DNA from 2 places in the Pantoea deleyi genome. Region 1 is predicted to be linked to the other one. Evidence: predicted binding sites of a transcription regulator. Region 1 holds the regulator's gene; the other holds the start of a gene.
The links. The regulator LexA, encoded in region 1, represses DNA repair genes until DNA is damaged. The targets are predictions, from matches to a motif close to TNCTGTATGTACATACAGNA.

Region 1 (16,131 bases):
GTAGCTGATGATGGCGAAGACTGCACCCAGCAGCGCATCGAGCATCACGTCGCCGGTCAGGCTGGAGAAGAGCACCTGGACACCGGCAGCCTGGGTTATCGGGCGCGCTGCGGCGACGATCAGCTGCAGCGCCAGCAGGATCAGGCCCAGACCGATGCTGGCGCGGCCCAGCTGACCGGCGCGCGTCTGCTTGCGGCTGAGGAAAAACACCACGCCAAAGAAGATAAACAGCGGCGAAAGCCAGGAGAGATCAAACGTCAGGATACGCGCCATGATCGCGGTGCCGACGTCGGCGCCCAGGATCACCACCAGCGCGGGCGTCAGGCTGACCAGATTCTGCGCCACAAAGGAGGTGACCAGTAAGGTGGTGGCATTGCTGCTCTGCACCAGCGTGGTCACGCCAATGCCGGCCAGAAAAGCCATGGGTTTTTTTTCGATACTGCGGCTCAGAACCCGCCGCAGATCCGCGCCGTAGACCCGCATGATACCGGTTCGCACGATGTGGGTGCCCCAGACCAGCAGGGCCACGGCAGAGAGCAGATTAAGCAGAGTTAACACGGGGCGTCGCTCCTCGTTCGTCAGGCGCAAAGCACAGACTGCCGGCCTGACGGGAAGCGCAATCTGCGAAGGGGGATTGCCGCGCTGTGCGTGATTTTTTCCTGTGTTTTAAGCCACCTGGCGCAAAGTCGACATCTCCAATTGTAGACCAATCTGACAGCCCGCGGGGTGCAAATCGGCCGCCGAGCGGTTAAGCACATCCACCGAAAGTTCGACCTCGTTTGCCCGGATCCGGTAGCGGATGACGTTGCCCAGCAGGCTGTGGCTGAGGATTTCAGCCGGGATCCCCTGGCCCGGCGCGGTAAACCGCATCGATTCAGGGCGGATGGCGACCTGGCTGGTGAAAGGCTGGCCGGTCAGCCGCGTCGCCTCTCCGGCGCTCAGCAGGTTGTAGTTGCCAATAAACCCGGCGGCAAAGAGATCGACCGGCTGGGTGTAAAGCGCCTCCGCATCGCCGTTCTGCACGATTTTCCCGCGATTCATCAGCACGATACGGTCGGAGAGCGTCAGCGCCTCCTCCTGATCGTGGGTGACGAAAAGGGTGGTCAGCTTCAGTTCGCGCTGGATGCGTCGGATCTGATCGCGCAGGTGGCGACGAATGCGTGCGTCCAGCGCCGAGAGCGGCTCATCCAGCAGCAGCAGACGCGGGCGCGTCACCAGCGAACGCGCCAGCGCCACGCGCTGACACTGCCCGCCCGAGAGCTGATGCGGATACCGGCGTGCATAGTCGCTGAGTTCCACCAGCTCCAGCACCTCCAGCACCCGCTGGCGGATCTGCGCCTCGGGCAGTTTCTGCATCTTCAGGCCGAACGCGACGTTCTTCTCCACCGTCATGTTAGGAAACAGCGCATAGCTCTGAAACACCATGCCGATCGCCCGCTTCTGCGGAGCCAGCGGCACGATATCTTTGCCCTCCAGCCGGATCTCGCCGCTGTCGACGCCGGTCAGGCCCGCCAGGCAGCGCAGCAGCGTCGATTTGCCGCAGCCGCTCGGGCCCAGCAGGGTAACAAATTCCCCTTCCGCAGCGCTGAAATGGATCTGCTCAAAAATGGGGGTGGGTCCATAGGACTTATTCAGCTCTCTGACTTCCAGATAACTCATATTCAGCCTCGTTCAGGATTCAGGGCGTTAGCCAGCCAGGTGACCAGCAGCACCACGACGAAATAGGAGATCACCAGCGCGCTGGTGAAGTGGCCGCTGCCGTTGCGCATGTTGAACAGGTAGACCTGCAGGGTTTCGTAGCGGTTGCCGACCAGAATATTGGCGAAGACAAACTCGCCGATCAGAAAGGAGAACGAGAGCAGTACGGCAATCAGCATCCCTTTGCGCAGGTTGGGCAGCACGACCCACAGCGCGGCCTGCCAGGTGCTGGCCCCCAGCAGCTGTGCGGCATCGATCAGCTCTTTGAGGTTGATCGTCTGCATATTGTTTGCCAGCGCCCGATAGATAAAGGGCAGCGCGATAGTGAAATAGCAGCCGATCAAGATCCACGGTGTGCCGGTCAGCATCAGCGGGGAGGCGGAGTAAAGTTGCAGCAGTCCCACCGAGGAGACGACGGGCGGCACGGCGAACGGCATCAGGATCAGCACGTTCATCACCGCATCCAGTCGGGGATAGTAGTAAGCGATCACAAACATGGCAGGCAGCACCAGCACCAGCGAGAAGAGCAGCGCGCCGAAACAGATCAGCAGAGAGTGCCCCAGCGCCGTCAGAAAACGCGGGTCGCTCCAGAGCTGGATGAACCACTTCAGGCTATAGCCCTGCGGCAGAATGGTGTTGCTCCAGTCGGATGAGAGCGCATAGAGCAGCGTGGCCAGCAGCGGCAGCGCCAGCAGGATAAAAAGCAGCCCGACCATGAGGCGGTGATAGAGATGTTCGGCGCGTGACATGGCGGCTCCTTTCATGGCTGCTTCGCATTGAGATAGCTACGGCGCACCAGATACTGCTGCACCAGGGTGATCAGCGCCATGATCGCCACCAGCAGCATGGCCAGCGCACTGCCGGTGTTAGGGTCCAGCGAAATATCGCCGGAAACCAGCGCGGCAATGCGCACCGGCACCACGTTGAAGTTGCCGGTGGTCAGGGCGTAAATCGTGGCGTAGGCGCCCAGCGCATTCGCCAGCAGGATGACAAAGGTTCCGATTAGCGCCGGAAAGAGAATCGGCAGCCCGATGTGCCACCCGTAGCGCCAGCGGCTGGCACCCAGCAGCGCCGCCGATTCCTGCCACTCTTTTTTCAGCCCGTCGAACGCCGGATAGAGCAGCAGCACGCCAAGCGGGATCTGGAACCAGGTGTAGACCAGCACCATGCCGTTGCGGGAGAAGAGCCGGAAGCTCTCGATCACACCATAGTGGCGCAGCAGCAGCGTCAGGCAGCCGTTCAGTCCCAGCAGGATTACAAAGGCGAAGGCCAGCGGCACACCGGCAAAGTTGCTGGTCATATTGGTAAAGGAGAGCAGAAAGCGCTGCAGCCGTCCGCCACCGATCTGATGCAGTGAATAGCCGGTCACCAGCGCAATCAGCAATCCATACAGGCTTGACCAGAGCGAGATATCCAGCGAAAAGCGGAACGCCTGCTGATAGAAGGGCGAGGTCAGGATATCCTGATAGTTATCCCAGCCCCACTGGCTGTTCATCTCACTCCAGAAGCTGTTGATGGCGATCCACACCAGCGGGGCCAGCTGAAAGGCGACCCAGAACAGGGTGAAAGGCAGCAGCAGCAACAGCGCAATCCCTTTGCCTTTCATCGTGGACACTCCGCCAGCAGTCCGCGACAGACCGGCTTGTCATGCGCCACCGCCAGCAGCTCGCACAGGGTGCCGCAGAGGTCGGTCTGCTGCGGTGCAAGGTCCGGCTGCAGCGAGAACGCGCGGCCAAAGACAAACAGCGGCACGGTGGTCTCCTCCGGCAGGATGCCGCCGTGGGAGCGATCGTCGTTCATGCCGTGATCGGCCGTGACCATCACCTGATAGCCCTCCGCCAGCCACTGCGGCATCCACTCCGACAGCAGGCCGTCGGCGATGCGCGCCCGGTTACGATACTGCGGCGAGCAGAGCCCCGACTTATGCCCGGCATCATCGATGTTCATCGGGTGGATCAGCAGAAAATCGGGATCGTGACGCAGCCGCAGGCTCTCTGCATCTTCAAACAGATGCGAGTCGGGATAGCTGTCGTCAGAGTAAAAATGGCCATACTGGATGGGCAGGTCCGGCGCGTCGGTGTGGCGGTCGCGCGCCGCGACGAACGGCGTCTGGTTATACAGCTCACTCACCCAGTGGTACGCGGCGGCCGCCGTCGTCAGTCCGGCGGCCCGCGCAAAGTGAAACACGCTGCGTTCGCGACTCAGCCGGCTGACGCCATTATGAATAATGCCGCTTCTGACCGGCGGAACACCGGTCAGAATGCACTCATAAAGCGGGCGCGACAGTGACGGCAGCTCACAGGTCATACGGTAATAGAAGCCGTTGCCCTGCGAACATTCGGCATGCAGGTAACCCATTGCATGTTGCGCAACCTGATTGCTCAGGCCGTCCAGCACCACCAGGATCGTTTTCATTCCGTTCTCCCCGCCAGAAACTACGGCTGCATATTGATGATGACGTTTTCCTGCCACAGACGCGGCAGCATTTTCGACGATTTATCCCATGCAGCCTGGTCCTTAACCGGACGGGCATTTTTATATTCCGACTGGGGCAGCAGGCGAGCCTGAACGTCCGCGGGCAGCGTCAGATGCTCAGCACGGATCGGGCGGGCATAGCCTTTCGCCAGGTTAATCTGCCCCTGATCGGAGAAAATATATTCGCGGGTCAGTTTCGCGGCCGCAGGGTGTTTCGCATATTTGTTGATGAGGGTGGTGTAGCCGGAGGTCACGGAGCCGTCAGAGGGGATCACCACCTCATAACGCGTTTTGTCGATCTGGTCGCGGTAGTTAAGGGCATTAAAGTCCCACACGACCGCCATCTGCACTTCGCCCTTTTCGATGTTGGCAATCACCGGATCGGTGACGCCGAGACGCCCCTGTTTTGCCAGATCGGCAAAGAAGGCCAGCGCCGGTTTCAGGTTCTTCTCATCGCCGCCCAGCGCGTAGTTAGCCGCCAGTACGCCGTTAGCGGCCTGAGCTGCCACGCCGACGTCGCCGATAGTAACCACATACTTACCTTTCTTAAGATCGGCCCAGCTGTGGGGAATATCTTTCACCTGCTGCTTGTCGATCAGGAAGGCGATGGTGCCGGTATAGGCCAGCGCCCAGTGCCCCTCTTTATCTTTCGCCCAGTTCGGGATCTGGTCCCAGTGGGTCGGTTTATAGGGCTGGGTCACGCCTTTAGCCACGGCAATGGGGCCAAAGGCGGCACCGACGTCACCGATGTCAGCACTGGCGTTCTCTTTCTCCGCGTCGAATTTGGCCAGCTCCTGGGCCGACGACATATCCGTGTCGCTGTGCTTCAGGCCATATTTGCTGCTGATATCCTGCCAGGTCTCTTTCCAGTTGGCCCAGCTGTCCGGCATCCCGACACTGTTGACCTGACCTTCACTGCGCGCGGCTTTTTCCAGCGCGGCAAGGTCGTTATCGGCGGCCTGCGCGACGGGCAGGGTAAGCACAACAGCACTGGCTACTACAGAGGCGATAAACGCTTTCATCTCAGTTGCTCCGGGTGTAAGTTGATGGGCCTGTCTGGTCTAGTCCAGCAAAAACCGAGCCAATGTAGTCCCTGTCTGTGAAGGATTTATGACAGGGCGGCGCGGGACGGGGAACAGGGGAAGCAAGCGGCGACCCGTCAGCCGGTCGCTGACGCGTTGACCTGAACAGTAAGAGTGCGGGGTCGCACTAAAATGAGGCTACAGTTGTGGAGTCACCAGCACTCAAATCAGCGGACGCGATCGCCAGCGCCCTGCTGACGCGCATTCAGTCTGGCGAGTTCAGCGGCGGACGTCTGCCCGCCGAGCGCGCCCTGAGCGAGGCGTTCAGCACCACGCGCATTACCCTGCGGGAAGCGCTGGGCAAGCTGGAAGCGCAGGGCGTGATCTACCGGGAACTGCGGCGCGGCTGGTTTATTGCGCCGCCGCGGCTGATCTATAACCCGCTGCATCACAGCCATTTTCATGCCATGGCGATCGCGCAGGGACGCCAGGCGACCACCGAAGTGATCGCCGCCGAAGAGGTTGCGGCGCACGACAGCGTGGCGACCGCGTTGCAGCTGACGCCGGGTTCGGCGGTCTACTGCATCCGCCGCCTGCGGCGCATCGATGGACGCGCGGTGCTCTATGTCGAACACTACCTTAATCCCCGTTTTTTCCCGGATTTGCTCGGCGAAGACCTGACGCGTTCACTGACCGATCTCTACGACCAGCGTTACGGCATCCGGTACGGCGGGGCGCGCTTCACCATCCTGCCCGGTCCGTTGCCGGAGATCGCCGCCCCGACGCTGAATGTAGCATCCGGCAGTCCCGGCCTGCTGATCACCCGCATCAATCGCAATCAGCATCGGGAAGTGATTGACTGCGACTGCGAATACTGGCGTTACGATGCGCTCTGCGTGGATGTGGAGGCCTGACTCAATATTGTGATTTGCGTCACACTCGCGCATGATAGCGCGCGCTGATAACCTCTTTTTTAAGGCGCAACATGAGTGACAAAAATCCGTTTGCCCGCCACCTTGCCACGCTGCTGCAGTGGGTGCTGAATCTGGGTCTGCTGAGTCTGGCGATTATCCTTATCGTCTTCCTGGGCAAAGAGACGGTCCACCTGGCAAACGTGCTGTTTAATACCGGCGAGCAGGCCTCTTCCTATCTGCTGATTGAGGGAATCGTCATCTATTTCCTCTATTTCGAGTTTATTGCGCTGATTGTGAAGTACTTTCAGTCTGGCTATCACTTTCCGCTACGCTACTTTGTCTATATCGGGATCACGGCCATTATCCGCCTGATCATCGTCGACCATAAAAATCCCTTCGACACGCTCTGCTACTCGGCCGCGATACTGATTCTGGTGGTCACGCTGTGGCTGGCAAACAGCAACCGGCTGAAACGCGAGTAATCTCTCTGCCGTCGGACACGACGGCAGGTGTTCGCATCGCGTCTCTGCGCTAAACTACCGACCTGAAAATTACTGGGAGTGGTGCTATGTCGCAAGACGCGCTCAGCTTATTACGTGCGCTCAACTGGCTTTCTCCGTCGCAGGCAGCGCCTGCGCCCGCTCTGCTCGACTGGCTGATGGAGGAGGACTCGATGACGCGCCGTTTTGAACAGCATTGTCAGCGGGTCACGGTGCAGCCGCTGCGTGAAGGCTTTATCGACGCCCGCGAACTGGGCGAGGAAAAAGCGCTATTGCCGGACGATGAACGCTTCTGGCTGCGCGAAGTGCTGCTGTTCGGCGACGATCAGCCCTGGCTGGCGGGCCGCACGCTGGTGCCGGAAAGCACCCTCAACGGACCGGAGGCAATGCTGCAACAGCTCGGCACCCGTCCTCTGGGCCGCTATCTTTTCTCCTCATCGACCCTGACCCGCGATTTTATCGAGCCGGGGCAGGTGGGGGCATTATGGGGGCGGCGTTCACGCCTGCGTCTCTCCGGCAAACCGCTGCTGCTGACTGAACTGTTTTTACCCGCATCGCCATTCTATCGCGATCGGGACTGAGGGCTCTGTAGTGCAAAATAGTATGACGATGAAATGGCGGGCGTATGCCCGCCTGATGCGTATCGACAAACCGATCGGGACGCTGCTGCTGATGTGGCCCACGCTCTGGGCGTTATGGCTGGCGGATAGGACCGTGCCGCCGCTGCCGGTGCTGGCGGTCTTTGTCGCCGGGGTGTTTGTGATGCGCGCGGCGGGGTGTGTGATCAATGACTATGCCGACCGTAAGGTGGATGGTCATGTCGAGCGCACGAAGCACCGGCCTCTGGCCAGCGGGGCGGTGAGCGCCAGAGAAGCGAAGCTGCTGTTTGTGATCCTCGCGCTGGTGGCCTTTGCGCTGGTGCTGACCATGAACCTGATGACGATTATGCTCTCCGTCGTGGGGCTGGCGCTGGCCTGGGTTTATCCCTTTATGAAGCGCTATACCCATCTGCCGCAGGTGGTGCTGGGGGCCGCCTTTGGCTGGGCGATCCCTATGGCATGGTCCGCAGTTAGTGAGTCCTTACCTCTCGTCTGCTGGCTGGTCTTTATCGCCAACATCTGCTGGACGGTCGCCTACGATACGCAGTATGCCATGGTGGATCGGGATGACGATCTGAAGATTGGCGTGAAGTCGACCGCGATTCTGTTTGGCCGTTTCGACAAGCTGATCATCGGCCTGCTGCAGCTGGCGACGCTGGTGCTGATGGCGCTGGTGGGAATGATGCTGCATCTGAATGGCGCCTTCTACTGGACGCTGCTACTGGCGGCGGCGCTGTTTGTGTATCAGCAGAAGCTGATCGCCGGGCGCGAACGGCAGCCCTGTTTCCAGGCATTCCTGAATAACAACTATGTCGGGATGGTGCTGTTCCTGGGCGTGCTGATGAATACGCCGCCGTTCAGCCAGATTTTCTGACAGCGTGCCGGGCGTCAAAAGGCGGATTCATTGCTGCCACGCTCCTTCTGCACGGTATGGCGGATATAAAAAAGGCGACCTCATGAGGTCGCCTTTTTTGCGGTACGCAGATATCAGTCGTGCGCCACGGCGGTTTCAATCGTCATGCGCACGTCATTGGTCACCAGATCCGCCAGGATGTGCCAGGTGGCCTGGGTCTGTGTGACATCAGCATCGCCGCTGTCACTGATGTACCCTTCGTCGCGCAGCGTCAGCACCAGCGAGGTAAAGACCGCTTTGTCGAAGAACTCCGGTGCGTTGATACCGTGCAGCACTGACAGTCGCTGTGCCAGCGTCCGGCTCTCTTTTTCCAGCGTGCCGCGGTTAATCGTCGGCTTGGCGCTGAGGATGGAGAAGGTAATGGCGTAACGCTGCAGCGTTTCACGCACCCCGGCGGCCAGCAGCTGCAGCGTGCGATAGCGCGCCGCGGTAAAGCGCAGCTCACCGGCTTCACGCGTGATCAGGCCCTGACGCGCCAGCTCCTGACACAGTTCGGTCAGCAGCTGTGGCAGTTCATCGGTCTGCCAGCGCAGGAACAGCTCACTCTTCAGCATCGGGTAGATCAGGCTCACCTGACGCAGCAGTTCGGCTTCGCTCAGCGTCTGGTGCTGCTGAACAATGGCGGCAATCAGCGACGGCATCACCAGCATGTGGTGGATGTTGTTGCGATAGTAGGTCATCAGCACCGCCTGCTCGCGCGGCAGAATGATGATGTCGCCAATGCTGTCCTTTTCACTCTCGAACTTGTTCATGCCCATAGCGTGATCCAGCAGCGCTTCCGCCGTGAGATCGGGCACCGTCGCGTTGGGTGAGTAAGGCACGTTGCGCAGAAGCTGGGTGTAGCACGCCAGCTGTTCAATCAGCTGTTCACGGGTGAGTGAGCGCTGACGTGACGCCAGCAGCGCCGTGACGCAGAGGTTCATGGCATTGGCTGCGCCCGCTTCATTGATTCGCACCATCAGGCTGGCGGCGATATCGTTGACGGTCGGCGTTAACCAGCTCGGGCGCTGCGGCTCGATCGGATCGATGGCATCGCGCCATTCCGGCACGCGCTTGTTGAGATAGTTAACCAGCGGCATCGGCTCGCCAAAGTTAACGTAGCCCTGGCCGAGATTACGCAGCTTGCGTAAGCCACGCACCATCTGCATAAAGCCTTCTTTCTCTTTCGCCGCGCCGCGCAGCTCTTTGGCGTAAGTGCCCACTTCCATCACATGCTCATAGCCGATATAGATCGGCACCAGCGTGATCGGACGATTTCCGCCGCGCAGCATCGCCTGCAGCGTCATCGCCAGGGTGCCGGTTTTCGGGTCCAGCAGGCGACCGGTGCGTGAACGGCCCCCTTCGACAAAGTACTCAACCGAATAGCCGCGGGTAAACAGCTCGCCCAGGTATTCGCGGAACACCGTGGCGTAGAGCTTGTTACCTTTAAAGGTACGACGGATAAAGAATGCGCCCAGACGACGGAAAATCGGGCCTGCCGGCCAGAAGTTAAGGTTGATCCCGGCGGCGATATGCGGCGGCACCAGCCCCTGATGGTAGAGCACATAGGAGAGCAGCAGATAATCCATGTGGCTGCGATGGCAGGGCACATAGACGATCTCATGGCCATCCTGCGCCAGCTGACGCACTTTTTCGCCGCCGTTGACGTTGATGCCCTGATAGAGGCGGCTCCAGAGCCAGCCCATCACCCGGTCAGTCACACGAATCGCTTCGTAGGAGAAGTTGGCCGCAATTTCTTCCATCATCTCGATGGCATTCTGCTGCGCTTTCTCGTGGGAGATTTTTTTGCTGCGCGCTTCATCTTCGACGGCTTTCTCAATCGCTTTGGATTGCAGCAGACGATTAAAGAGATCCTGACGCGCCGGTAAGCGCGGGCCAATCGCGGCCAGCCGCTGACGGGCAAAATGAATACGGGCCACGCGGGCCAGCTTCTGGGCGATCGACTTGTCCGTTCCGTGTTCGGTGGCCATGCGGCGCAGCGAAACGGTCGGCGAGAAGCGGACAAAACTGTCGCGCCCGTGCCAGATGACGGCAAAGAATTTCTGTACCCCGTTCAGGACGCGCAGATGTGGCGTTGCCTCACCCTGAACTTCACGTCCCGGTGCGCGGCCAAACATCACGGTGACCGGCAGCATCTGAATATCCAGCGTGGGATTGTTTCGATGCAGGTCGAGGTAGTCGTGAAAGATTTTCACGGATTCGACGCTGGGCACAAAATAGGGGAAAACGCGCGGGCCGTCGTGAATAAAGACGTGACGCGGCAGCAGCGCGCCGTCAATCTCCAGCGGAGAGAGCGGATCGGGCAGATGATGTCGCAGACACTGGGCGCGCAAAGTCAGTAAGTCAGCCTTCGAATCGTAAGGCAAAACATACATAATAGGTCGGGTCGGGTCCAGACCATGTTCTGAAACGGGATCGGCCGGAATGGCCTTACTTTTTACCAAAAACGACAGTGGTAAATTAAGCAGTTTGTAATAAAGTTTACGCCAACCTGACATAGACAACATGAAGCCTCTTGTTAGCAAAGCGCCGCAAGCATACCAGAAAGTGCAGCGAAGATCTGTGGTGGTGCCAATTGCACGCAGCCCAGACATTGACGTCAATACGATGAAAGGGTTCCCCCATCATGGCAAATAATGCCACCGGACTTATCAGAATAGTTAAAGCCGCAGGTTACTCATGGCAGGGGCTGCGTGCCGCCTGGCAGCATGAAGCGGCATTTCGTCAGGAAGCGCTGGCCGCGCTGGCCGCCATCGTCATCGCCTGCTGGCTGGACGTGGATGTGGTCTCCCGCATCCTGATGATTGGTGTCGTAGTGCTGGTCGTCATTGTCGAAATCCTTAACAGTGCCATTGAAGCGGTGGTCGATCGCATCGGTCAGGAGCATCATCCGCTGGCCGGTCGGGCGAAAGATATGGGATCGGCCGCGGTGCTGATCAGCATTCTACTGGCTCTGTTTGTCTGGATCGCGCTGCTCTGGACACATTTGCGATAAGCGTTCCATATCGCGTCGGAAGCCGCGTTTTGCGGGACAATCGGTTTCCATTTCGCCAATACCTGTATATACTCACAGCGACTGTATAAACAACCAGGGGGCGGGATGAAAGCATTAACCAGCAGGCAGCAGCAGGTCTATGACCTGATTCGCGACCATATTACTTCAACGGGCATGCCGCCTACGCGTGCCGAGATTGCCGCGCAGCTGGGATTCCGTTCGCCGAATGCGGCAGAAGAGCACCTGAAAGCGCTGGCGCGTAAAGGCGTCATCGAGATCGTGTCCGGTGCCTCGCGCGGCATCCGTCTGTTGATGGAAGAAGAAGCCTCAGAAGGCTTACCGCTGATTGGCCGGGTTGCTGCCGGTGAGCCCATCATGGCGCAGGAACATATTGAAACCCACTACAAGGTGGATCCGGGCCTGTTTAAGCCGTCGGCTGACTTCCTGCTGCGCGTCAGCGGAATGTCGATGAAAGACATCGGGATTATGGATGGCGATCTGCTCGCGGTGCATAAAACCCAGGATGTGCGTAATGGTCAGGTCGTCGTGGCGCGCATCGATGATGAAGTCACGGTGAAGCGCTGGAAAAAGCAGGGGGCTATCGTCCATCTGCTGCCTGAGAACAGCGAATTTGACCCGATCGTGGTTGATACCCGTGCTCAGTCGCTGACCATTGAAGGTCTGGCGGTGGGCGTGGTTCGCAACGGCGAGTGGCTCTGATTTCTCTGCCTGCGTGCATTCGCCCTCTCTGATGCTATTCTGTCTGCCCTAATTTTGTCGCGGCCCTCTTTGCGCAGCGACACTGAGCACGGAACGGCGAATGCGCGTTATCACGGCAACCGATAAAAATCTCTGGCGGCTCGCGCTGCCGATGATCCTTTCAAATATCACCGTGCCCTTACTGGGCGTGGTCGATACCGCAGTTATTGGTCATCTCGACAGCCCTGTCTATCTTGGCGGCGTCGCGGTCGGAACCACCGTCACCAGTTTCCTCTTTATGCTGCTGCTTTTTCTGCGGATGAGCACCACCGGTCTCACGGCGCAGGCGCTGGGTGCGGGCGACAAAACGGCGCTGGCGCGGGCGCTGGTTCAGCCGCTGATGATTGCGCTGCTGGCTGGCGTGCTGTTTATCGCCTTACGCTATCCGATTATCCGGCTGGCGACGCAGCTGGTCGGCGGCAGTCCCGAGGTCCTGGCACAGGCGGCGCGATTTATTCAGATCCGCTGGCTCAGCGCGCCGGCCACCCTCGCAAATCTGGTCATTCTGGGCTGGCTGCTGGGCGTGCAGTATGCGCGCGCGCCGGTGATCCTGCTGGTGGCAGGGAATCTGGTGAACATCGTGCTCGATCTCTGGCTGGTCATGGGGCTGCACTGGGGTGTCGCAGGTGCGGCCACCGCCACGGCGCTGGCCGAATACATCACGCTGGGCGTCGGCAGCATCATGGTCTGGCGGGTGCTGAAACTGCACGGCATCACGCCAGCCCTGCTGAAACAGAGCTGGCGCGGCGACAGTGCCCGGCTGCTGCGCCTCAACCGGGATATCATGCTGCGCTCCCTGATGCTGCAGCTCTGTTTCGCGTCGCTGACCGTGCTCGGCGCACGGCTCGGCCCCGATGTGGTCGCGGTTAACGCCGTGTTACTGATGTTCATTACCTTCACCGCCTACGCACTGGATGGCTTCGCCTATGCGGTAGAGGCGTTTGCCGGTGAGGCGCATGGGGCAAAAGATGGCAGTAAACTGCTGCGTGTCTGGCACGCCGCCTGTCGTCAGGCGGTGGCCGTCGCGCTGTTCTTCTCGCTGGTCTATGCGATCGCTGGCCCGCAGATCGTGACGCTGCTGACCTCGCTGACGTCGCTGCAACAGACCGCCGATCGCTACCTGGTCTGGCAGGTCATACTGCCGCTGGCGGGCGTCTGGTGTTATCTGCTGGATGGCATGTTCATCGGCGCCACGCGTGGTCGCGAGATGCGCAACAGCATGGTGATGGCCGCCGCGGGCTACTTCCTGACGCTGCTGAGCGTACCGCTGCTGGGCAACCATGGACTGTGGCTGGCGGTAACCGTTTTTCTGGTGCTGCGCGGCCTGACGCTCTGGCTTATCTGGCGCAGGCACTGGCGTCACAACAGCTGGTTTGAAGCCTGATTCAGTCGTGCTCACAGAGGTATACAGATAATTCTGTATTATTCTGAGTCCCGGAATAAAGCAACTACAATTAACTTCATACGGCGCAGTTAAGTAGCGCTTTGTATCGAGGTTATGACGAGTAGCCAGATAATTAAACCCCGAGGATTGGAGGTCTGCCATGAATAAAGACGAAGCGAGCGGCAACTGGAAGCAGTTCAAAGGCAAGATGAAAGAGAAATGGGGCAAGCTGACCGACGACGATATGCAGGTGATCGAAGGTAAACGCGACCAGCTGGTAGGTAAAATTCAGGAGCGTTACGGCTATGCAAAAGATGAAGCAGAGCGCGAAGTAACGGACTGGGAAACGCACAACAAAGATCACCGCTGGTAATCGACCCTCTGTTCCGGTGAGCCCTCACCGGAACACGCTTCAGGCGCTGACACCTATCCCCGTTTTCCCCGCTTTTTGCCTTCATCCTGATGATCATGTTCGCAGTTTTCATGATGCGTACAGGCTGCCACTTCCGCACAGTTTTTACACAGTCCATGCGCTTCAATCACGCTATGGCGCAGAGCAAACTGCGCTTCCCCCGCCAGCGTCGCGATAATGGTCTCCACACCCTGCGCCTGTTTTTCGGTAACGGCGGCACAGCGATCGCAGACCAGCATCACTGAGGTATGCGCCGGTGCTTCAAAATGGTGACACATCACGTAGCTATTGTTGGACTCCACCCGGTGGATAAAGCCCTGTTCCAGCAGGAAATCGAGCGCCCGGTAAACCGTGGGCGGTTTGGCCTGAGGTTCACTGACCCGCAGCTGGTCCAGCAGATCGTAGGCGCTGATAGAGCCAGGCTGTTCGGCCATCAGGCGCAGCACTTCGGCACGCTGCGACGTCAGACGCACACCGCGCTGCAGGCACATTTTTTCAGCCTGGGTCAGAATTTGCTGCGTCGTCATGGTTGTCATGAAAATCCTCCGCTGGATAAGTGATGTTATTTTATCACAATTGATGGCCAGGTGCTGAAGTGGCTTCTGGCTGAAAAAACAGCATTAATTGCCTGTTAAACCAGCATATTCAGCATGCCGCTCCCCATTTTTAAGCTCGCCGGCGACAAAACAGATCCATTCTGATTCAACCGGAAGAGGATTTTATTGGCATTTTGCTTTGCATCTCACGGAGTTAAGAAGTAATGTTCAGAAAGACTTAAGCAACGTCTGGTATTTTTTGAAATCCCCCGACTCAGTTTGAACAATCACAACATGTTTTTGGTTGGAAAACGTCCAATCCCTTGAATTAAGGCACTGTTTCCTTTGAATTCACAGCAACGACGCGTTAGCCAGCATTCACAATACGGCTAACAAATTATTCAGTCATTGAATGTATTAATGACAATTTTCAGGTGATGGCAGGCAAATGGTGAAAAAATCCGCTCAACGTCCGGCGCTGAAGTACTCCGCTGCGGCGACCGCGCTTTTCCTTTCTTCTTCCGCCATGGCGGCAGGGACCTGGTACGATGCACGTAATGACGCCATGGGTGGCACCGGCGTCGCTTCTTCTCTCTATGGCTCCGCCGTGCTGGCTAACCCGGCACTGATGACGCGTGCCAGACCCGACGATAACGTCAGCATTATTTTTCCGTCAGCCGGTATTCAGGTCACTGACAAGGATGACCTGATTGACAAGGTCGATGATATTACCGCGACCGTAGATCGTTACCGCTCAGTGCTGGGTAACTTTACGCCCGCAGACTATTTACGGGGCTATCCTGAACTGCGTGCGGCCTCGGGCGATGTGGCCAACAGGCTGAGCGATTTGCGCGGCGATAAGGCCAACGGTTCGGCGGGGGTTGCCGTCGCCGTGACGGTTCCGAATGAGACGCTGCCTTTCGCCTTCATTACCAAAGCCTACGGAACCGCGCACGTTCGCGCTAACGTGGTGCAGGGTGATATCGACTATCTGCGCGGCGTGGCCAACGGCACGATACTGCCGCGTCAGGGCGATCAGAACAACCTTCGCTCCAGCGCCAATGGCTTAGCGGCCCTCGTCACTGATTATGGTGTGGCGGTCGCGCATGAGTTCACCATCGCCGGTCAGCCGGTGTCGGTGGGCGTTACGCCGAAAGTGCAGAAAACCTGGCTCTACAACTACACCGCCAGCATCTATAACTACGACAAGAACGACATCAACAACAGCCAGTATCGCAGCACGGATACCGGGTTTAACGTCGATGCCGGTCTGGCGACGACCTTTGCGGAGAACTGGACGCTGGGCGTGACCGGTCAGAACCTGGTGTCGCGCGATCTGCAGACCCGCGAGGTCAATGGTTATCGCGATACCTATCAGATTCGCCCGCTGGTCACTACCGGCCTGGCCTGGGATAAAGGTCCGTTCACCGTGACGGGCGATGTGGATCTGACGGAGACCAGACGCTTCAAAAGTCAGGGAAACAGCCAGTATGTGGCTGCAGGCGCAGAATATCGCGTACTCGACTGGCTGCAGCTGCGTGCCGGTTATCGTGCGGACATGCGGTCCAACGACGAGAATGTGGCGACCGCCGGTTTTGGTCTCTCGCCGTTTAACAACGCCGTCCATCTGGATCTGGCGGGCTCGGTGGGTGCAAACAACACCTGGGGCGCAATGGCGCAGCTGGGTTTCAACTTCTAAGCGCGTTATTCAGGCGGTCCGGGGCGGGGCGATGCACTATCGCCCCGCCTTGTGTTATCCTTGCACAGAATTCCATCACCTTAATTACCGGATTGCCTGTACTTCATGCCTGAATTTTCTTCGCAACGCTTCTCTGTCGCGCCTATGCTCGACTGGACCGATCGCCACTGTCGCTATTTCCACCGTCAGCTGACGGCTGATACGCTGCTCTATACCGAAATGGTT
Region 2 (16,131 bases), 1.6 Mb from region 1:
CCCGTTCTGGATCATGCTGGCCAGTCCGCTGCTGGCGGCGCTCTACAACAAGCTGGGCGATAAGCTGCCGATGCCGCATAAGTTTGCCCTCGGTATGGTGCTCTGCTCCGGTGCCTTCCTGGTGCTGCCGGTAGGGGCAAAATTTGCCAGCGACGCCGGTATCGTTTCCGTTAACTGGCTGATCCTGAGCTATGCGCTGCAGAGTATCGGTGAGCTGATGATCTCAGGTCTCGGCCTGGCGATGGTGGCACAGCTGGTGCCTCAGCGTCTGATGGGCTTCATCATGGGCTCCTGGTTCCTGACCACCGCTGGCGCGGCGGTGATTGCCGGTAAAGTGGCTAACCTGATGGCGGTGCCGGAAAACGTCACCGATCCGCTGATCTCCCTGGCGACCTACAGCCGCGTGTTCCAGCAGATCGGTATCGTCACGGCGGTCATCGCCCTGCTGATGCTGATCACGGCGCCGCTGCTGAACCGGATGACCCTGGATACGGACGCGAAAAAATAACGCGCAGTCCCGATAACCACCAGATAACTCAGCCGGGCTCTGCCCGGCTTTTTTGTGGCCGATCGCCTCGCCGCGCAGATCCCTGATCCTTATCACTGGTAATTCCATCCTGAGTCTTTACTATGCTGTGATCCCATTGCAACAAGGAGTACATGGTCATGAAACTGTTTTGCAAAGCAGGAGCCTGCTCTCTCTCTCCCCACATTGTTATGCGCGAATGCGGGCTCGACTTCACCCAGGTGAGCGTCGACCTGGCCACCAAACTCACCGAACAGGGCGATGACTTTCGCCAGATCAATCCCAAAGGCCAGGTGCCTGCGCTGCAGTTCAGCGACGGCAGCGTACTGACCGAAGGCGTGGCGATTGTGCAGTATCTGGCGGATCTCAAGCCCGATCGCCATCTGCTGGCGCCGGTCGGCAGCCTGACCCGCTATCACACCGTGGCGTGGCTCAGCTACATCGGCAGCGAGCTGCACAAAAGCTTCGGCCCGCTGTTCCGTCCCGGCTACACCGATGAGGTGAAGGCGCAGACCCGCAGCCAGCTGGAAGCGAAGTTTCGCTATGTGGATGAGTCATTGCGTGACAGACAGTGGCTGATGGGGCTGCATTTCAGCGTGGCGGATGCCTATCTGTTTGTAGTGACGCGCTGGGCAAAGGCGCTGGGTCTGGATTTGTCCGGCCTGACGGCGCTGGAGGCCTGGTTTGAACGCGTGGCGGAACGGCCTGCGGTACAGGCGGCGCTGAAAGCGGAAGGTTTAGCCTGAGAGAACAGGGCCGGTTAACCGGCCCTGATGCATTACAGTTTTTCTGCCGCGAAGTGGTGCACCGGCGAGGCGATAGCATCCTGCGCCGCGACCAGCTGCAGCTCATACTCGCCCATCTGATGGGTTTTCAGCATCACCTCATAAACCGCCGCCGTAACGTGCTCCAGCGCATCCTGCAGCGATTTGCCGTGCAGCAGATTCACCAGCAGCAGGCCGCTGGTAAGATCGCCAACGCCGACCGGCTGACGCACGCCGAAATCGACCAGCGGACGGCTGATGTGCCAGGCGTCCTCCGCCGTGACCAGCAGCATCTCAAAGCGATCGCTGCGGCGACCGGCGCGCGCAAGGTGTTTCACCAGCACGACGCGCGGCCCCTGGGCAATCAGTGCCCGTGCAGCCTCCACCGCCGCATCAACATCCGTCACGGTGCGTTCGCTCAGCATCTCCAGCTCAAGCAGGTTCGGCGCGATGATGTCACTGGCGGGCATCGCCATTTTGCAGTGAAACTCCGCGACGCCCGGTGCCACAATGCAGCCTTTCTCAGGATGGCCCATGACCGGATCGCAGAAGTACCAGGCGTTGGGGTTCGCCGCTTTCACCTGACGAACAATCTGCAGAATCTGTTCACCCTGCTCCGCCGATCCCAGATAGCCGCTCAGCACCGCGTCACAGGTTTTCAGGCGGTCGATATCCGCAATGCCTTTAACGATGTCGGTTAAATGCGTTGCCGGCATCACCGTGCCGGTCCAGTGGCCATATTGCGTATGGTTGGAAAACTGCACGGTATTCAGCGGCCAGACGTTGGCGCCCAGGCGGCGCATCGGAAACTCAGCCGCCGCGTTACCGGCATGACCAAAAACAACATGCGACTGAATCGCTAAAATATTTTTCACGTGTTTGCCCTGTCTGCCTTGCCATAAAAAAAGGGCCGGAAACCGGCCCTGAAAGCTTACTGCCAGTTAATCAGGCAGTAGTGTTTCTTGCCGCGACGCAGCAGCGTATAGCGGTTGAACAACTTGTCGCTGTCGCTGAAGCGATATTCCGCATCGGACTGTTTTTCGCCGTTCAGAGAGACGGCATTTGAACCGATCATGGTGCGCGCCTGACCACGGGATGGCACCAGCTCGGCCTTCACCAGCGCCTGCTGCAGGTCATCGTCTGCGCTCAGCGCGATGGTTGGCATACCATCCTGCGCCAGCTGCTCGAAGTCCGCTTCGGTCATGTCGCTGACAGAGCCGGAGAAGAGGCTGGCCGTGATACGTTTTGCCGCCGACAGGCCCGCCTCGCCATGCACCAGACGCGTCACCTGCTCTGCCAGCACATATTGTGCCCGTGGCGCGGCGCCGCTGTTTTTGTCCTCTTCTTCCAGCGCATTGATCTCGTCGATGCTCATAAAGGTGAAGAATTTCAGGAAGCGGTAGACATCCGCGTCGGCGGTGTTGATCCAGAACTGATAAAACTTGTACGGACTGGTTTTCTTCGCGTCCAGCCAGACTGCGCCGCCTTCGGTTTTACCAAATTTGGTGCCGTCAGACTTGGTGATCAGCGGAACGGTCAGGCCAAAGACCTGATTCTGATGCAGACGACGGGTCAGATCGATACCGGAGGTGATGTTGCCCCACTGGTCAGAACCGCCGATCTGCAGGCTGACGCCGTATCGCTCGTTCAGGCAGGCAAAGTCATAACCCTGCAGCAGATTGTAGGAGAACTCGGTAAAGGAGATGCCCTGATCGTCACGGTTCAGACGCTGCTTCACCGCTTCTTTGTTGATCATCTGGTTAACGGAGAAGTGCTTGCCGATATCACGCAGGAAGGTCAGCACGTTCATGCTGCCAAACCAGTCATAGTTGTTCGCGGCGATGGCGCTGTTGCTGCCACAATCGAAGTCGAGGAACGGGGCCACCTGCTGGCGGATCTTTTCAACCCATTCACCGACGGTTTCGCTGGTATTAAGTTTACGCTCTGCGGCTTTGAAGCTCGGATCGCCGATCAGGCCGGTTGCGCCCCCGACCAGTGCCACCGGCTTATGTCCGGCATCCTGAAAACGCTTCAGGCAGAGCAGCGGTACCAGATGGCCCAAATGCAAGCTGTCAGCAGTGGGGTCAAAGCCGCAATAGAGCGAAATTGGCCCCTGCGCCAGTTTCTCTGTTAACGCGTCTTCGTCCGTCACCTGGGCGATAAGGCCCCTCTCCTGCAATTGTTGTATCAGGTTACTGCTGGTCATTACTGACTCCAAATTGATCAGACTGCACCTATGCTGGTACACAGCTTTCCGCTGAGTTGCGGAACCAAAAAAATGAGGGCTATAGCATAAAGCGCTGACGCTTTCTGTGCCAGCGCTGATAGGGGGGAATCGTGCAGATTCAGGGTGCCAGACGGTCGATTTTCCAGCCGTCGTGGTCGCGCTGATAGATGAAGCGATCGTGAAGGCGATGTTCGCCGCCCTGCCAGAACTCCATCGTATGAAATTTCACCCGGTAGCCGCCCCAGAAGCTCGGCAGTGGCACATCGCCCTGCTGGAACTTCTGTTTAAGCTCAAGGAACTTGCCTTCCAGAATCCCGCGCGCCGAAATCCGGCTCGACTGCTTCGACACCCAGGCACCGATCTGGCTGTCGCGCGGACGGCTGTGGAAATATTTCAGCACCTCCAGCGGCGACAGCTTTTCCACTTCGCCCAGCACCATCACCTGACGCTCCAGAAAGTGCCAGGGGAAGTGCAGACAGATGCGCGGGTTCTGCGCCAGCTGCAGGGCTTTGCGGCTGCCAAGGTTGGTGTAAAACACCATGCCCTGGGCATCGAAATGTTTCAGCAGCACGATACGCTGCCAGGGCTGCCCCGTTTCATCCACGGTAGCCACGGTCATGGCCGTCGGATCGGGCAGTTTTGCCTCACAGGCCTGACCCAGCCACTGTTCAAACAGCGCCAGCGGAGTGTCCGGCAGATCCTTACGACGCAGGCCGCCGCGGGTATATTCACGCCGCAGATGGGCAATGGTGTGTAGCGTTTCGCTGTCACTCATGATGCTCGCCTATTCAGATAAAAAGTCAGCTGGCAGGTTGCAGCTCACAATCATTGACGACAATTTTATCGTTACGTTCGATAAACGCGCCGTTGCCTTTGGACCAGAAAACATAGGTGCCGTCGCTGTAGCGGGCGCCGGAGGCGGATACCGTCTGCTTCAGCGTCAGCGGCTGACCATCCATGATAAAGCTGACCTGTTCCTTCGTCTCATCCAGCATGACGGTCAGAGGCAGGGTTCCGCAGCGATAGTGCAGGGTCTGCGCTGCCGGTGGCTGTTTATGCATCAGGCTACAGCCCGACAGCAGCAGCACCGCAGCCACGGTTAATCCTTTCAACATAAGCGGGTCTCCTTTGCGAGTGAAGCTGGCATTATAAGAAGGATTCGGCGTGAAGGAAGTGAGAATCGACGCCAATCGGGCCGATGGCGTCAGCCGGCATGAATTATTGCGCATTTTCAGGTGGTTGTCTGAATGCACAGCCCCTGTTCTCAGGCTACGCTCTATACATCTTAAGCAAGGGGAATGAGAGATGAAATTTGATAACGAAGATGCTTTCAAGCTGGCCGTGGCGTTTATGAACCATAAAGAGAACGCCACCATCGCCAGCAGCTACTTTAAAACCTTTATCGACACCTATCAGAAATTTGATCGCTGGCTGAGCGCCTCTGATCCGGTCAGCGCGATGAAAGCGGAAAAAGCGGCCGCCAAAGCGGGCGAGGATTCCGTGCTCTGATGCCATCAGCCGGGGCCGACGGCCTGTCGTCCCCGGCTGGCGCCCCTCATCTCCGGCAGCGTCGGGCTATTATCCGGTGACAAACCGTGTCCACTCCCGTAATGGCCGCTGACCGGGCCCGTTTATATTCCGTCCTCTTTTCTTTTATTCCGGCCATCAGCCCTGATCTCTGCGCGGCTATTAACGGCGGCTGGAATTTGCAATAAATGCGATTTTTTGGCGCGCCCCCCGCTAATTTCCCGCGCACCTGCCGTTTTTGTTTAAAAAGCCGCCACCGAAGCGTGAGGCGACCAGCAAATACGATAAAGCGGTCTATGCTGTAGAGGTCTGGATAAAATTCACGGAGTTGAAAAAATGAAAATGAAATCCCTGTCGGCCATCGCTCTGCTGGCGCTTTCTTTAGGTACGCTGGCGGGTTGCGCCTCGAATCAATCGATTAAGACCACTGATGGCCGCACAATTGTTACTGATGGAAAACCCCAGATTGATTCAGATACGGGGCTGGTTTCTTATCGCGATGCTCAGACCGGAAAAACCGAGCAAATTAATCGCAATGAGATTAGTAATATGAGTGAACTCGACAACTAATATAAGGTGAATAAGATGAAAAAAGCGCTGATTCTGCCTCTCGCCGCGTTGATCGGTATGACCGTATTAACCGGCTGCACCCGTACCAGCTATGCAATTCAGACCAATGACGGCCGGACCATCATCAGTGATGGCAAGCCTTCTGAGTCTGATGCCGGCCTGCTGGCCTACACCGATGCCAACGGTGTGAAGCAACAGATCAATAAAGCAGACGTTAAAGCGGTTTCTGAAGTTCCGCACAAATAAACCTGCTGCTGTCGCCTGATAAATAAAGCCGCCCGTGGGCGGCTTTATTTTTGCCTGCAGCGACGGCGAAAGCGTCGCCGCACGGATGTGACGGCATCGCTCTCTTCATCCGGTTTTTCTGTCGCGCATCGCGATGAATTTGACAAAAGGAAAGAAGCCGGGCTTTTTGCTTATCTGAATTTCAGGCCAGCTTGCCTCTTTTAACCACCCTGACTGTTCAGCCTTCGCCAGTCTCTCAATCTGTGCCTGATTTTATGCTTAGCTTTTAGCTGTTTATCGTTGCGCTTAAAGGTTCCGTTTATTTTCAGCAATTCTGCGCCTCCTGCCCCTGTCGCCGTGGGCTTTTAGTCCGGCGCGCGGTTCACTAAACTGTCAGTGTCGCTATTTAATCAGGAGGTAGCAGATGATTTATCATGAAAAAGATGTCGGCCATATTATTCTCGGGGAAGCCACCATTAATCTGGCCTTTGAAGAGCAGGAAATTACCCTGGCGTCCCTGATTCGACAGCTGGGCGTGATGGCGGAGAACGAGCAGAGCGACGAGCGCGTTGCGCAGATTGCCGATGCACGTAACTGGCTGAAAAGTTTTGTGGACGCCTCTTCGCGCGATCGGGCCGAACTTAACTGGCTGGTCGAAACCGGGCAGGCACCGGCTTTCCTCAAAGATTACCGGTGATCTTTTGCCGTTCTGACGGTCGTTCTGCGCCGGGTGCCAGCCCGTTTTCTGGCACCCATCCGTCACGTTTCGCTTACCGGTTTTGCCGTTTCGCTGTCCCGATTTCCGGGCATGAATAAAAATCATCCGGACATTGCCGAAATAGCTGTACAGATCACTCGTTTTTGTATAACTTCGCGCCTGACCGAACGTTTTTACACCACCTTTCAGGAAATAAACCATGTACCCGAACCAGAGACTGCCGCGGACGGCAGACGATATTGCCCGTTATTTTAACGCGGCAAGCCTGCCTTCACAGCAAGAGACGCTGGGACAGGTGGTGGTTGAAATTCTGCATGCCGGAATGAATGTGAATCGCAAGTCGATTTGCACCAAGCTTCTGCTTCGGCTTGAAACCGCCTCGACAGAAGAGGAAGAGCGTCACTACCGTACGCTGATCGGCCTGCTGTTCGGGCGTTAAGCGACCGCCACCTGCTCTTTCTCCTTGATACCGGCGTCATGTTGCGCCGACAGATTCCTGTGGCCTGCGGGCGGATCGGGATGATGAGGCGATTTTTGCCCGGTGAAAGGGCTTGGATGTGAGGATGAGGAGAAGCCCGTTGCGAAAGCGGCAGGCCGCAGAGGATGGCGGGCGTTCTGACCGCAATTATCCCAGCACTTTCAGTGCCAGTGCCAGCGTCTCCTGCTCATTGGTCACGTCACCGACCTTGCCCACCACCCGCATACCAAAGGCGATGCAGAGGATCAGACCAGCTGCCGCTTCACTGTCCAGCGTATTATCGATTGAGCCATCCTTCTTCCCCAGCTCCAGCAGCGTCACCAGAAAGCGCTGATTACGCTGAACCACGTCGTTGATGCGCTGTGCCATCGCCGCATCCAGGGTTTGTAGCGCAATCGCGCTGGCGACGACCAGACAGCCGCGCCGTCCCTCTGCTGCCCGGGCCGAGTCCAGATAGAACTGCAGGAGTTCGGTGACTTTTTCCCGTCCGCTGACGCAGGGCGCCAGACGACGACGCAGATCGGCGTTACGCAGCGCCAGATAGCGCTCGAACACCAGCAGGAACAGCGAACGTTTATCTTTAAAGGCTTTGTAGATGCTGCCTGCGGAGAGGTTCATCGCCTCACCCAGATCGGTTATCGAGGCCGCGTGATACCCTTTTTGCCGGAAAACGGTCATGGCGTTATCCAGAGCCTGTTCGATATCGAACTCTCTGGGGCGTCCCCGCTCTCTGTTTTTATGCGCTATGGCTGTCGTGATCATCGTTACCGGTCTGAGATCGTGCATTCCTGTCAAAATCGACAGGGATTCTATCCCAGGCACGGGCATCAAGTATAGATGGCTGGCGCGACAGCGCGTCATCTGCACCCGTCCCGCCACCGGCCATGCTGCCCGCAGACCCCGTATCCGCTGGTTCTGCCCCCTCTCCGGCAGGGGCTCCGCCGTAGCCCAATTTGCGCTTATTCAGACAATAACGGTATCTCTGTGCTGCCTTTTTCTTCCTGCCCGGCGCGCTGCGCAGCATTGATTTTCATCAGCCAGAAGGTGAATTGCTTTATTAACAGGCTGGCATGATTTTCGTTATCCGCCTGGCATAAATAGAGCCGGGTTTTTACCGCGCTGCTATCGTCGATCGCATAGATCTCATAGTCGGTATGATGACGGGACAGGATGATGGTAGTGAAAGAGATGGCGGGCCACTGCCTCACTCTGGCTTCAAACTGGGTAAAATTCATGATATCTACCTGGTTACAGACCTTAACAACCCGATGATTAACTGCTCATCGAACCAGGAAAAGCATAACCTCCCGAATCATTTTACGCGTGTTAAAAAAAGCTTTTAGCGGACGTCCTTCAGCGCCCCCTTCCCCCTTTTCAGGAAATGAAAGGGTGAACGCCTCTGCTGGCTTGACCGAAACGGCCAATCGGTAATACTGTATTTATATACAGCTATTATTAAGGCCAGGCTATGCTCGTTTTCAGACCCGCAACATCTCACCCAGTTCTGCTCCCATCATGCCGCGCCCGTCACCGCATGACAGACCAGCAGGTTGCTGATTATCCACCGCAGGCTGCAGGTCGCTGATGTTCGCCCTGGTTGATGTCAACGCCTTCTATGCCTCGTGCGAAACCGTCTTCAGGCCCGATCTGAGAGGAAAGCCCGTCTGTATTCTGAGTAACAACGATGGCTGTATTATCTCCCGCTCCGCCGAGGCAAAAAAACTCGGAATAAAAATGGGTGCGCCCTATTTCAAAATAAAAGATGAGCTGCAGCGCCTGAATGTGCACGTATTCAGCTCTAACTACACGCTCTACGCGGATATGAGTAACCGGATAATGACCACGCTGGAGGCGATCTCTCCTGCCGTTGAGATCTATTCAATCGATGAGGCCTTCGTCGATCTGACCGGGGTTCACCATTGCCGTGTGCTGGAAGAGTTCGGACACGAGATCCGTAACCGCATTAAGCAGGATACTCATCTGACCGTCGGTGTCGGTATTGCGCAAACCAAAACCCTGGCAAAACTGGCTAATCATGCCGCCAAAAAGTGGTCAAAAACGCGCGGTGTCGTCGATCTCTCCAGTGTGGAACGCCAGAAGAAGCTGATGGCGCTGATACCGGTGGAGGATGTCTGGGGCGTGGGTCGCCGCATCAGCCAGAAACTGAATGGTATGGGCATCATGACCGCAAAAGATTTAGCGGACCAGAGCACCTGGGTGATCCGGAAGCACTTCAATGTCGTGCTGGAGCGCACCGTCAGGGAGCTGCGCGGCGAGTCATGCCTGGATCTGGAGTCCTGCCCGCCCACTAAACAGCAGATCATGTGCTCCCGCTCCTTTTCAGCGCGCATCACGACTTATGCGGACATGCGGGAAGCGGTTTGCAACTATGCGGTAAGAGCGGCCGAGAAACTTCGTCTGGAGGGGCAGTACTGTCGCCAGGTGACCGTTTTTGTTCGCACCAGTCCGCATGCGGAGGGCGAAGCCTTTTATGGCAATCAGGCGATGGCGCAGTTACCGTTTCCGACCTGCGATACCCGTGACATCATCCGCGTGGCGATCGACGCGCTGAATCGTATCTGGCTGGAGGGCTGCCGCTACATGAAGGCGGGCGTCACGCTGGGTGACTTCTACAGCCAGGGCGTGACGCAGCTTACTCTTTTTGATGAGTTTCAGCCCCGCCCTGACAGTGAGGCGCTGATGCGCGTGGTCGATGGCCTGAACCAGAGTGGCAAAGCGAAGCTGTGGTTTGCCGGTCAGGGTGTCCAGAAGGCCTGGGCGATGAAGCGCGACATGCTCTCTCCGGCCTATACCACCCGCTATCAGGATCTGCCTGTCGCAAAATAGCGGCAGCGTTGGCGAGCCAGCACCCGGCCGCTGAGACGTTCACAGAGCCGCGGCCGCACGGGTCACAGGCAGCCCCTGGATGGGTCAGTTCACGACCTGTTCGCGCGCGCTCTGGCGGAGAGAGGCGCTCTGCATGCCGCCGGAGAGATCGCCTGCCGGTGAGCCTGCGCGAACCTCAGGCTCACCGGCAATGCGCCTCGCGCCCGCATCCGGGCGGCGGCGTTGCGTTAAACCGCGCACCGCATCAGTGCGTCGCTTTAATCACAAAGGTGACAACACCAAACACCTCCAGCACATCTTCGGTCCGGATAGCGATCGGTTTGAATTGAGTATTCATCGGCATCAGTTGCAGGCAGGGGTGAAGCTGAAGACGCTTAACGGTGAACTCGCCGTCGACGGCGGCGACCACAATATCGCCGTGGGCGGCGGTAAGGGAGCTGTCGACCACCAGCATATCGCCATCGTTAATGCCCGCCTCAATCATCGACTCGCCGCTGACGCGGACAAAATAGGTGGCGCTGGGATGCTGGACCATCAGCGCATTCAGATCGATGCGCTGCTCAACATAATCCTGCGCCGGAGAGGGAAAGCCGCAGGGCACACGTTCGATATAGAGCGGCAGAGGCAGGATAGCGCGAATGTCCGCAGGTTTAATGAATTCCACAATTTCACTCCTTTTTCAGATTACTGTATATAAATACAGTAATAGCTATTCCCCCTTTTAATCAAGTGACCTGGCCCTTTTTTAAGTAAAGCCTCTGATGACCCGACACTTTTTTTTAATCGCCCTTTTTTCATTGCCGGGATAGTAAACAAAAACGGGTTACTTTCAGCGCAGCGGTGAAATATTTCCGTCATCGGCTTACAGTAATGCCACTTATTAATGACGCCGTGAATGATTCTGACTTAAGGAAAATCTGACATCCGCTTTCCGGTCCGGAGAGCGGTTTGAATATGACCGGTGAGCGGGTTATTCTGCTTTTTTTTCAGGCATGGAGGAGTTATGGCAGACGACGAGCGCATCAGAAAACTGGAAGAGACGGTGGCACAGCTAACGGTGGAGACCACGGTATTAAAGGCGATACTGGGGCAGCAAATAGCGCTGAATAATCTCAATTACAAAGGCAAATTTGACGATGTACTGGCGGCGCTGGCGAAGGAATATGCCGACCGCGGACTGGACGAGGGAAATAATCAGGCCATTCATGATGCCCTGCGGCAGTATATTAAGTATGAGCCTCCCGGCATGGAATAAACGCCCTTCCGGCAGCGTCTGCCTGCCGGATTGAACCGGCACGGCTGAACGCTGCCCCGGCCTGCGGCCACCGCGTCAGGCGCACGTCCCGGCATTACATTCCGCTGTCACTCTCCAGCGCATCCTGAATCGCATCGGCCAGATTCGCTATTTCATTCGCCACAGCCTGCAGATCCCAGGAGGTCTTCGAGCCGGTTGCGGAAGTTGAGGCGCTGACGGACTCTTTTGCGACAGAGAGCGCAGCCGCGACAGCAACCGCGCGTTTGTGTTGTTCCTGGGTGATGCCCGCAGCGGGGATCGCGAAATAGTCGTGGACCATGATCGTTTCCTTGTAATGGATAAGGGGTCAACCTTAGCTGTCTGAACCGGAGGTGTGAAGTGAATTATGCTGAGCCGCGTGCCGGACGGACAGGAATGCGACAGCCGGATACGATCCTGCACATTTTCCGCCCTGAAACCTGTACAGGTTTTGCGGCGATCCGCCGTCAGAAACGCGGTTCAGCACCCTGCTGTAGCGGTAAAATATCCTGCATCGCCAGCCCCTGAAATCCCCCGCTCACAGAGAATAATCATAACCCATTGTATTTGATAGTTTAATAGAACTATCGCCATAATCGCCCTTAAAGATGCATTTCAGATACACCACCGACCAGAAAATTTTTGTCAAATTTCGTTGTACAAGTTTGCCAATCTTGTATAACTTTACCTCGTGATATTAAATCACTCGTAACGAAAGGTGCCTTGCACCGCATCTGAAGGTGTTGTGGATTTCCACCTTCAGATGCAATTTTTTTTGCGTCAGTCGCTTAGCGGACCGCAATAAACCTGTCTCCCCAATTTTTTATGAGGCCTGACCATGCAAACAACGATGAACACAGAGTCTCAGATTTCTGATTACTTCATGAACTCTGGTACCGCGCTGAGCACGGAACAGCAGGTCATTACTGCCGTCCATGCCGAACTCGCTCGCGCAAAAGCCCACGTTTCCGATAAAGATATCGTACTGGGCCTGATTCACCACCTGGAGAGCGAACGTGACGTGATGAAGCAGGATATCTACCGTCAGGCGCTTGAACACGTTCTTCAGCGCGCGTCGGTGACCAGCGCCAGCTGATAACCTGTGTCTGTTATGAGGGAACGCGAATTAGCACGGATGCATTTCCCGACCGGAATCGGCCCCATTTTTTGGGGCTTTTTTATTTCTGCCCCTCCCCGCACCTGCATCCCCTTCCCGGCACCGTGCTGACGCCGCACACATAACCCTATATCGCTCCGCTTAAAGGCTATTTTGCCGATTATTTCACCATTAATCCCGGTTAATTGCTCTCGTTCCGCTTTATTTATCCGTTATCTGTGTCCAGGCTTTTTCTGCATCCACTGCAAACACAGACGAGGAAAATAATCATGTTTCATCATTCATCAAAACTTCAATTCCCGGTTCGTGTGGAAAAACCCGATCCTGAATTTGCCATGCTGCTCCAGCAGGCCATCGGCGGCGTCGAGGGTGAGATTCGTGTAGCGATGCAATATTTTTTCCAGGCGATGGGCGCGCGGGGAGATGTCCGGATCCGCGATCTGCTGATCTCGACCGCGACGGAAGAGCTGAGCCATATCGAAATGCTGGGCTACGCCGTGGCACTGAACCTTGAAGGCGCCCCGCTCTCGTATCAGGAAGCGTCGGCGAAAGATCCGGTGGTCAACGCCATTCTGGGCGGCATGAATCCGCGCCATATCCTCTCGTCGGGGCTGGCGGCGATGCCGGTCAACGCCAACGGCATGCCGTTTGATATGAGCCACATCTACGCCTCCGGCAACGTGGCCGCCGACATGCTGGCGAACGTCACCGCAGAAGCGACCGGCCGCGTCCTGGCGACCCGGCTCTACAACATGACCGAAGATAAGGGCATGAAGGATTTCCTCTCCTTCCTGATCGCCCGTGACACCCTGCACCAGCAGCAGTGGCTGGCCGTCATCGAAGAGATGGGCGGTCTGAACGCCTCGCTGCCGATCCCGAACAGCTTCCCGCAGGAGCATGAAGCGCAGGAGCACGCCTATTACTGCCTGAATACCTCGCTGGATAAGCCGCTGCCGGAAGGCCGCTGGAGCAGCGGTCCGGCTTACGATGGCCGGGGGCAGTTCAGCGCGAAACAGCAGCCCGATATTCTGGGCGATGAGCCGCTGCTCGGTAACGCCCGTCCCGGTTCCGGCGCCCAGTCAGAGCAGATTGACGGCATCACCCCACCAAAACCCTGATCGCGCACCGGTCCGGGCCTGATGCCCGGACCAGCTTACCCTGTCTTTTATGGAGAAAACGTCATGTCATCCACTCAGCGTCCACAGCCCCCTTTCGCAGAACAGCAGCAGAGCTGGCCTGGCAGCACCGCCGCGATGCAGCCTCAGCCCGATCACGGCGAAGAGAGCTATCAGGGTTCAGGCCGTCTGGCGGGTAAAAAAGCGATTATTACCGGCGGCGACTCCGGCATCGGCCGGGCCGTTGCCATTGCGTTTGCCCGCGAAGGTGCCGATGTGCTGATTTCCTATCTTGATGAGCATGAGGATGCGCAGGATACCGCCCGGCGAGTTGAGGCAGCGGGCCAGAAGGCGCTGCTGGTGCCCGGCGACATTACCGAGGCGTCACACTGCAACGCGCTGGTCGACCAGGCAGTCGAGGCGTTTGGCGAAATCCATATTCTGGTGAACAACGCGGCCTATCAGATGACGCGCGAATCGCTGGATGCGATCAGCGATGATGAGTTTGATCGGACGATGAAGACCAACCTCTATGCGATGTTCTACCTCAGCAAAGCGGCCACGCGGCATATGCCGGCGGGCGGGTCGATCATTAATACCGCCTCCATCAATGCCGACCAGCCGAAGCCGAAGCTGCTCGCCTACTCCGCCACCAAGGCCGCCATCGTGAACTTTTCCGGCGGCCTGGCGGCCCTGCTGGCTGAAAAAGGGATCCGGGCCAATGCTGTCGCACCCGGTCCGATCTGGACGCCGCTGATCCCCTCGACCATGCCGGTTGAGCAGGTGAAGAATTTCGGCAGCGAAGTGCCGCTGCAGCGTGCCGGTCAGCCTGCGGAGCTGGCACCCACCTATGTGATGCTGGCCAGCGATGAGTCCAGCTACATTTCAGGGGCCACCCTCGCCGTGACCGGCGGCGTCGCCATTATTTAACCGGCTGTTCCCCGGCCGATTCCGCCTGCGGGTCGGCCACCAGCTGCTGCGCTATCCCCCACTCGAAGAGCGGTTCGCGCGCCAGATTCTTCATCTTCACTTCGCACATGATGTCGAACTCCCGGAACGACAGCGCCCACGCATTCAGCGTCGGATTAAAGAAATAATCGGAGTGCGCCCGCAGTTTGCTTTTGCTCACCCCCAGCTGCTGCTGATCGGGCCAGCCCTGTGCCGGAATGATCCCCTCCTGCGAAATCGAATAGTGCAGCACCGGACGCACGCCGCGCCAGGAGTCAATCACTCTTGCCACACGCGCATCATCGGGCTGGATAAACGCGCTCTCTTTTACCCAGTGATGATGGATATCCAGCACCACCGGACAGAGCGGCGCCGCCTGCAGCACATCCTCCAGCGAGCAGGAGATCTCATCGTTCTCCACCGTCAGCATCCGCCGCGCTTCCGGGCTGAGCCGGTTAAACGACTGCTTAAAGCCGTCGAAGCCCGCTTTGCCGTTCATATGGATGTTGATTTTAAAATCCTGGAAGGTTTTGCCGTAGCCCATCAGGCAGGCACAAAGGGTGTGATACTCCACATCCTCCAGCGCGCGCGTCACCACATCAGGGTTGTCGGAGGCCAGCACGGTGTACTGCCCCGGATGGAAGGAGAGCCGGATCTGATGCGTCCGCGCCAGCTCGCCGCAGCGGGCAAACTGTGAATGGAGGGCCGGCAGAAATTCAGCAAACAGCGGTGCGGCTTCGGGCACCGTGTAGAGAGGCAGCAGATCGCTGCCGATACGCATCATTCTGAGGGACGGCGGTAAGGTCGCCAGCTGCTCCAGCGTCAGGAAGAGATGATTGAGGTTGGTGACGGTGATCTCATACAGCAGCTGATAGCGCTCGTCGTGCGATAAACTCAAGAAGCGTTTACGGGTGGTCGCGCGAAACGGGAAAAACTGTTTACCCTCGGGGTTGAGATACTTACATGCAAAGCCTAATTTCATGTCTGCTCCTGATTTATGCTTATCAGAAGTGTAACAGGCCGCTGGCGACCGGCCAGTCGTGCGCCACGGCACTGAGCAGAATAACCGCAGCAGGCGGCTGACAGAGGGGGAGACGCGGCTGCCCGCCGCAGCGTGCGGCGATCGCCTGGGCCGGCCCCTTCGCTCTGTAAAGTGTGTGGAAACGTGTTCTGATGGCCGACCGGGCCGCGAAACGAGCCCGGTCGGGGTCGTGAGAAAGCCGTGCCCGGCCACGCTTAACTACCCGCCGTGTTGCGCGGATCAGCCGGGCCGCTGCCCCACTCAGTGATGCAGCATCTCATCCACGACCTGCGGATTGGTCATCTGATAAGGGTAATAGGTCGGCCAGTTCTCCATCTCCGTCAGCAGCGCCTGCTGCGACACGTTGCCCATAAAAATATGGAAATGCGCAGACTTGCGTGGGCCGATGGTGTGATCGCTGAACTGCACAAATTTAGGCGCTTTGCTGCCGGCATCCTGGCACTCAAACAGGTAACGCACCCCTTTTTTACCTGACGTATAGGTCAGGATTTTATGGCCCGCGTAGCGGTAGTGACAGGCGTTGACCTGCTCCCCGACGTGAAACTCCATTACGCCGTTTTCGATGCCGATGGTCGCAACGTCGGTGGCGTAGCCTTTGCGGTAATAGTCTTTAATCGCCTCGGCTGTTTTACCGGGCGTCTGCTGCGCCTTCTTCTGCCAGACCGGGTCCAGCTCACCGCTCTGCAGCAGCGGATAGACCGACTGCCACAGTCCGTCCCAGTCGGAGAGCGGACGATCTTTCACATCGCTGTCA

Region 2: umuD (translesion error-prone DNA polymerase V autoproteolytic subunit) is a predicted target of LexA. The motif match lies at 10,568-10,587, and genes of this name have one in related genera.

Annotation. Positions count from the first base shown of each region.
Region 1 is NZ_CP071405.1:3,744,830-3,760,960, reverse strand. It holds gene J1C59_RS17690 (Na/Pi cotransporter family protein) at 1-558, opposite strand, end outside; gene J1C59_RS17685 (ABC transporter ATP-binding protein) at 667-1,659, opposite strand; gene J1C59_RS17680 (ABC transporter permease) at 1,662-2,447, opposite strand; gene J1C59_RS17675 (ABC transporter permease) at 2,459-3,304, opposite strand; gene J1C59_RS17670 (alkaline phosphatase family protein) at 3,301-4,113, opposite strand; gene J1C59_RS17665 (ABC transporter substrate-binding protein) at 4,134-5,195, opposite strand; gene J1C59_RS17660 (UTRA domain-containing protein) at 5,402-6,109, shown strand; gene psiE (phosphate-starvation-inducible protein PsiE) at 6,181-6,591, shown strand; gene ubiC (chorismate lyase) at 6,678-7,190, shown strand; gene ubiA (4-hydroxybenzoate octaprenyltransferase) at 7,201-8,082, shown strand; gene plsB (glycerol-3-phosphate 1-O-acyltransferase PlsB) at 8,196-10,619, opposite strand; gene J1C59_RS17635 (diacylglycerol kinase) at 10,748-11,116, shown strand; gene lexA (transcriptional repressor LexA) at 11,222-11,836, shown strand; gene dinF (MATE family efflux transporter DinF) at 11,937-13,259, shown strand; gene J1C59_RS17620 (CsbD family protein) at 13,420-13,632, shown strand; gene zur (zinc uptake transcriptional repressor Zur) at 13,686-14,207, opposite strand; gene J1C59_RS17610 (conjugal transfer protein TraF) at 14,656-15,906, shown strand; gene dusA (tRNA dihydrouridine(20/20a) synthase DusA) at 16,012-16,131, shown strand, end outside.
Region 2 is NZ_CP071405.1:2,130,056-2,146,186, forward strand. It holds gene dtpA (dipeptide/tripeptide permease DtpA) at 1-508, shown strand, start outside; gene gstA (glutathione transferase GstA) at 667-1,272, shown strand; gene pdxY (pyridoxal kinase PdxY) at 1,305-2,165, opposite strand; gene tyrS (tyrosine--tRNA ligase) at 2,222-3,496, opposite strand; gene pdxH (pyridoxamine 5'-phosphate oxidase) at 3,636-4,292, opposite strand; gene J1C59_RS10000 (MliC family protein) at 4,318-4,632, opposite strand; gene J1C59_RS10005 (hypothetical protein) at 4,823-5,026, shown strand; gene J1C59_RS10010 (YgdI/YgdR family lipoprotein) at 5,381-5,614, shown strand; gene J1C59_RS10015 (YgdI/YgdR family lipoprotein) at 5,630-5,860, shown strand; gene J1C59_RS10020 (hypothetical protein) at 6,264-6,536, shown strand; gene ycgZ (regulatory protein YcgZ) at 6,757-6,996, shown strand; gene J1C59_RS10030 (TetR/AcrR family transcriptional regulator) at 7,183-7,797, opposite strand; gene J1C59_RS10035 (hypothetical protein) at 7,995-8,270, opposite strand; gene umuC (translesion error-prone DNA polymerase V subunit UmuC) at 8,620-9,882, shown strand; gene umuD (translesion error-prone DNA polymerase V autoproteolytic subunit) at 10,127-10,546, opposite strand; gene J1C59_RS10050 (hypothetical protein) at 10,886-11,137, shown strand; gene J1C59_RS10055 (hypothetical protein) at 11,232-11,456, opposite strand; gene J1C59_RS10060 (biofilm development regulator YmgB/AriR family protein) at 11,994-12,251, shown strand; gene J1C59_RS10065 (manganese catalase family protein) at 12,542-13,390, shown strand; gene J1C59_RS10070 (glucose 1-dehydrogenase) at 13,454-14,317, shown strand; gene J1C59_RS10075 (apurinic/apyrimidinic endonuclease family protein) at 14,310-15,317, opposite strand; gene zinT (metal-binding protein ZinT) at 15,618-16,131, opposite strand, start outside.